2 regions of the Pectobacterium sp. A5351 genome follow, and region 1 is predicted to be linked to the other one. Evidence: predicted binding sites of a transcription regulator. Region 1 holds the regulator's gene; the other holds the start of a gene.
What was found. Region 1 encodes CRP, which controls carbon source genes, mostly activating them, when cyclic AMP is high. Its sites were predicted from a motif close to ATGTGANNNNNNTCACAT; they were not measured.
Positions count from the first base shown of each region.

Region 2: the regulator CRP is predicted to act here: its motif matches at 1,559-1,576, upstream of msrB (peptide-methionine (R)-S-oxide reductase MsrB).

Region 1 covers NZ_CP116477.1:3,915,902-3,919,062, reverse strand. The annotation lists gene argD (bifunctional acetylornithine/succinyldiaminopimelate transaminase) at 1-888, shown strand, start outside; gene crp (cAMP-activated global transcriptional regulator CRP) at 1,047-1,679, opposite strand; gene O1Q74_RS18080 (OsmC family protein) at 2,056-2,463, shown strand; gene O1Q74_RS18075 (phosphoribulokinase) at 2,575-3,161, opposite strand, start outside.
Region 2 covers NZ_CP116477.1:2,169,673-2,172,833, forward strand. The annotation lists gene pncA (bifunctional nicotinamidase/pyrazinamidase) at 1-531, shown strand, start outside; gene O1Q74_RS10290 (YeaC family protein) at 582-860, opposite strand; gene msrB (peptide-methionine (R)-S-oxide reductase MsrB) at 1,023-1,442, opposite strand; gene gapA (glyceraldehyde-3-phosphate dehydrogenase) at 1,786-2,781, shown strand; gene O1Q74_RS10305 (D-hexose-6-phosphate mutarotase) at 2,889-3,161, shown strand, end outside.

The DNA of each region.
Region 1 (3,161 bases):
GCGGCATTTAAACTGGCACGTCACTATGCGGTTAAACGTCATAGCCCGTATAAAACCAAGATCATTGCCTTCTACAATGCATTCCATGGCCGGACGCTGTTCACTGTCTCGGTTGGCGGACAGCCTAAATATGCCGATGGCTTCGGGCCTAAGCCGGCGGATATTGTCCATGTTCCTTTCAACGATTTGGCTGCGGTCAAAGCAGTGATGGACGATCACACCTGTGCCGTCGTGCTGGAGCCGATTCAGGGTGAGGGCGGCATTACGCCTGCTACGCCTGAGTTTTTGCAAGGTGTTCGCGAGCTGTGCAATCAACACAAGGCGCTGCTGGTATTTGATGAAGTGCAGAGTGGGATGGGTCGTACCGGTAAATTATTCAGCTATATGCATTACGGTATTACGCCGGATATTCTCACCACCGCTAAAGCGCTGGGCGGCGGTTTCCCGATTAGTGCGATGCTGACGACGGAAGAGATTGCCTCTGCGATGACGGTGGGGGTACACGGAACCACCTACGGCGGCAACCCGCTGGCCTGTGCGGTGGCGGAAGCGGCGCTGGATATCATCAATACGCCGGAAGTGCTGTCAGGTGTCGCAGATCGGCACGCTCGCTTTGTCAGTGAACTGGAGAAAATCAACCAGCAGTACGGCGTATTTGAGCAGGTTCGCGGTATGGGGCTGTTGTTGGGGGCAGAACTGAAATCGCAGTGGCATGGTCGTGCAGGCGAGTTTTTGGCTGCTGCAACGGCTCAGGGCCTGATGGTACTGATGGCAGGGCCGAACGTCATCCGCTTTGTGCCGTCTTTGATCATTGATGAAGACGACATTGTGCAGGGGATGGATAAGTTTGCAAAAGCCGTCGCACAGGTTGTTAACGCAGCAAACTGAGTGCGCTCTCAAAAGAGCAGCCATAAAAAAACGTAGGGAACGTTTTTCAACGTTGCGTCAGCAACGGCCCGAAGGGTGGCGAGCAGGAAGCTCGCCATAAAAAAAGCCTGAGGCCGAGGCTTCACGCTTTTTTATTGGTAGGGTACAGCGGCAGGGATTTAGCGAGTGCCGTAAACGACAATCGTTTTACCGTGCGCAGAGATCAGGTTCTGGTCTTCTAACATTTTCAGAATGCGGCCCACGGTTTCACGCGAGCAGCCAACGATTTGCCCAATTTCCTGACGAGTAATTTTTATTTGCATGCCATCTGGATGCGTCATGGCATCAGGTTGTTTGGCCAGGTTGAGTAGCGTTTGAGCAATACGGCCGGTCACATCAAGGAAGGCGAGGTTGCCGACTTTCTCTGAAGTAACCTGGAGTCTGCTTGCCATTTGCGCAGACAGACGCATGAGGATATCTGGGTTAACCTGAATGAGCTGGCGGAACTTTTTATAGGAAATTTCAGCCACTTCACAGGCGGTTTTTGCCCGCACCCAAGCGCTGCGTTCCTGACCTTCTTCAAACAGGCCGAGCTCGCCGATAAAATCGCCCTGATTGAGGTAGGAAAGGATCATTTCCTTGCCTTCTTCATCTTTGATTAGCACTGCGACAGAGCCTTTCACGATGTAGTAAAGCGTTTCTGCTTTTTCACCTTGGTGAATAAGCGTGCTCTTCGATGGATACTTGTGGATATGACAATGGGAAAGGAACCATTCGAGAGTTGGGTCTGTTTGCGGTTTGCCGAGAACCATTCGCTATCATCCTCTGTTGTAATTCACTGCGCAAATTACAGGGGTCAGAGTTCCCTGTACGGCGTGTTTAACTGCTAAAAAAAATAAAATTCAGTCTAGGCAGAATGACGTCAGGGAATATACTGGAACCACTGTACCCTTGATTTTCCGGTTGCTGCCTTGCCGCACCGTAAACGTGGCTGGGGTATGTCCGGCTACGTCATCATCTTCTTCGTTTCTGGGTTTGTCCAGAAAAGGTCTATTCTATTTTCGTTTTAACACAGCTTTAAGGACGTGTCTTGTGTTGTCTCGCTTCAGCATGACAAAGCTCTGATTAACGCTGGTTTTTGTACAGTAACGGTATAAATTTTCAAAAAATTTTTAGTGGAGAGGCACCATGCAGGCACGGGTAAAATGGGTTGAAGGCTTAACGTTTTTGGGCGAATCCGCGTCAGGGCACCAGATCTTGATGGACGGTAATTCCGGTGATAAAGCGCCCAGTCCGATGGAAATGGTGTTGATGTCTGTGGGGGGATGCAGCGCGATTGATGTGGTGTCGATTCTGCAAAAAGGCCGCAACGATGTGGCGGACTGCGAAGTGAAACTGACGTCAGAGCGCCGGTCTGACGCGCCGCGTTTATTTACCCATATCAATCTGCATTTTATCGTGACGGGAAAAGGGCTGACCGACAAAGCCGTTGAGCGAGCTGTCGCACTATCAGCGGAAAAATACTGCTCTGTGGCACTGATGCTGGGCAAAGCCGTTGAGGTAACGCACAGCCACGAAATTAGAGTGCTGGAATAATCCCTTTCTCTGGGTACTAATTCTGGTCACTTAAGCCTGTTATTAGCGGAAACACAGGGGGAGGTTCCCGCAGGGAGGCCTCACCCTGTGGTCGCCCGTATATCTCGATGCTTATTCGATGGTTTTCCCTTCAATTAACCGCTGCACCAGCGGTGCCATGATGAGCTCCATCGCCAGCCCCATTTTCCCGCCGGGAACGACCAACGTGTTGATGTGGGAGATAAACGATCCCTGCAACATGGCCAGCAGATAGGGGTAATCAATATTATCCAACCCCTGAAAGTGAATAACGACGAAGCTTTCATCCAGTGACGGGATCGATTTGGCAGCAAACGGGTTGGAGGTGTCCACGGTGGGTACGCGCTGGAAGTTGATGTGCGTACGAGAGAACTGCGGGGTGATGTAGGTGATGTAGTCTTCCATCGAACGGACGACGGAATCCATCACCGCTTCACGCGAGTGACCACGTTCATTGACATCACGAATCAGCTTTTGGATCCATTCCAGGTTGACGATCGGCACCACGCCGACGAGCAAATCGACATGCTGTGCCACGTCGTTTTGCTCGGTGACCACACCGCCGTGCAGCCCTTCATAAAACAGAATGTCGGTGGGTTCCGGCATCGGCTCCCACGGCGTGAAGGTTCCGGGAACCTGATTATAGGGAATCGCTTCATCGTAAGTATGAAGGTATTTAC
Region 2 (3,161 bases), 1.7 Mb from region 1:
GTGGCCGCTGGTGTTACCGTGATCGCCAGTCAGGATTGGCACCCGGAAAATCACGGCTGCTTTGTCACTCATGCGAATACCCGCGTCGGAGAGATCGGCGAACTAAACGGATGGCCACAGATCTGGTGGCCAGTTCACTGCGTGCAAGGAACAGCAGGGGCTGATTTTCATCCAGCACTTAATCAGTCGGCCATTCAGTGGGTCGTGCAAAAAGGGACTCAGCCCGAGATTGATAGCTATAGCACTTTTTTCGATAACGGACATCGGCTTAAAACCGGGTTGGATGAGTGGTTACACGCCAACCACATAACCCATTTAACGATTATGGGCCTGGCAACCGATTATTGCGTCAAATTCAGCGTATGGGATGCCATTGCTCTGGGGTATCACACGGAAGTCTTGGTGGATGGCTGTCGTGCCCTTAACCTTTCCCCCACCGACGGTGAATTTGCATTACAGGAAATGGCACGCCGTGGGGCAATACTTATGGATATGACACAATTTCTTGCCACGCTACCTTCAGCACGTTAATGAGCGACAGCACAAAACAGCGGCAGCCGATGAGGCTGCCAGCTTACGCGTTAGGCGTTGGGTTTCAGCGTAACAATGGCATCAGCGATGTTAAATTCGCGCTTCAGTTCCTGCTTACTCTTCATCACAATTTCGCCATTGGTGCCAATCGTCATGTGCTCAGCCTGTTCGTTATGGCGAGCCTGCCACATCATCACCATTTGCAGGCTGTTTTCTTTCTGTTCGGCTGTCAACGCGACACCGTCTGGCCATTTGCCCAGCTCTACCGCCGTGACCAGCCGTTGGTAAATTTCTGGCGTCATGGCGTCGATCAGATCATTGAGTTCCATATCCGGTTTCTGCTCCGAGAAAAGTCAGCGTTATGCTTACTGAGTTCTGTTATTGACAGGGACACCTATATTGAGAGGAGCACAGAGGAGCACTTAGTAGCTGAATCGTTTAAAGCTATACAGTGCCAGCCTGCCATCTGCCCTATTTTCATCACACACAGATTACCCGTCAACGCGTTCGCCATCAACGTCGTCGATAAAGCTCAGCGAAGCAGAATTCACGCAGTAGCGTTCGCCCGTGGTTTTCGGGCCATCAGGGAAAACGTGGCCCAGATGCGCATCACACTGCCCACAGCGGATCTCAATACGGCGCATATTGTGTGAATCATCTTCCAGATAGCGAATCGCTTCTGAGGAAACAGGCTGATCAAAGCTTGGCCAGCCACAACCGGAGTCATATTTGCGGTCAGAGTAAAACAGCGGGGCCTGACAGCACAGGCAGTGATAAACGCCGGTGCGCTTGTTATGCAGCAGTTTGCCTGAAAACGCAGGCTCCGTACCGCGTTGCTGGGTGACATAGCGCTGCATCTCTGTCAGTTCAGTATTATCGGATGGGGTACGCGAAGCAGAGTCGTTAGTCATGGGAGTCTCACAGCGGGTGTTATCAATTCAATTAATCATTGATTATAACAAAAAATTAACAACCCAACAGACCGTTCTGGCTTAATATTAGGAATGTTATCAGCATGAACATTTAATTGTGACACATATCACATATTGAGATAACGCAGGCTTTATATGATGCATTCCGCCCTCATATCAGCCTTAGATGTTACTTAGTTACAGACTCGAGCGGTTTTTGCACAAAGATTGGTCATAGGTTTGACTTACAGCAACTATTGACACGATTCCGCTTGACGCTCAGCAAGGTTTTTGTAATTTTACAACCAACCTTTTATTCACAAACCAATAGCTGGTGGAATATATGACTATCAAAGTAGGTATCAACGGTTTTGGCCGTATCGGCCGTATTGTTTTCCGCGCTGCACAAGAACGTTCTGACATCGAGATCGTTGCAATCAACGACCTGTTGGACGCTGATTACATGGCGTACATGCTGAAGTACGACTCAACTCATGGTCGTTTCAACGGCACCGTTGAAGTTAAAGATGGCCACCTGGTTGTTAACGGCAAAACCATTCGTGTTACCGCCGAGCGCGATCCTGCAAACCTGAAGTGGAACGAAGTTAACGTTGATGTCGTTGCTGAAGCAACTGGCCTGTTCCTGACTGACGAAACGGCACGTAAGCACATCGCTGCTGGTGCAAAGAAAGTCGTTCTGACGGGTCCATCTAAAGATGACACCCCGATGTTCGTTATGGGCGTAAACCACAAAACTTACGCGGGTCAGGAAATCGTTTCTAACGCATCTTGCACCACCAACTGCCTAGCACCACTGGCAAAAGTCATCAACGACAACTTCGGTATTGTTGAAGCACTGATGACCACTGTTCACGCAACCACTGCAACGCAGAAAACGGTTGATGGCCCGTCTCACAAAGACTGGCGCGGCGGCCGCGGCGCAGCACAGAACATCATCCCATCTTCTACCGGTGCTGCTAAAGCAGTAGGTAAAGTGATTCCTGAGCTGAACGGCAAACTGACTGGTATGGCGTTCCGCGTCCCTACCCCTAACGTTTCTGTTGTTGACCTGACTGCACGTCTGGAAAAACCAGCGTCTTACAAAGAAATCTGTGCAGCCATCAAAGCCGCTTCTGAAGGCGAGCTGAAAGGCGTTCTGGGTTACACCGAAGACGAAGTGGTTTCTACCGATTTCAACGGTGAAAAACTGACTTCTGTATTCGATGCTAAAGCCGGTATCGCACTGAGCGATAACTTTGTGAAACTGGTTTCCTGGTACGACAACGAAACAGGTTACTCAAACAAAGTTCTGGATCTGATCGCTCACATCTCTAAATAAGCGTCAGCGATGATTCTGTGAAAAAAGGGCGACGTGATGTCGCCCTTTTTTATTGTTAATTGCAGATTTCTTTTTACCACGAAAAACAATCAAAAAAAGGCACTATCATGCATAACACAATTTTCTCACTCCCCGTCACTAAGCAAATTAGCGCCACCCTCAGCGAGCGTCAGCTGGACCAACTCCCCATCGTCGTCGTTAACCATCCTGAAGTGCGCGCGGCAGTGGCATTACAAGGGGCACACTTACTCAGTTGGCAGCCAACTAATGAAGAGCCGGTGCTCTGGCTGAGCGACAATACGCCTTTTACTCATCACGTTGCGATTCGCGGCGGTGTACCGATCTGTTTCCCTTGGTTTGGCCCTTTCGCCGATCCTAAC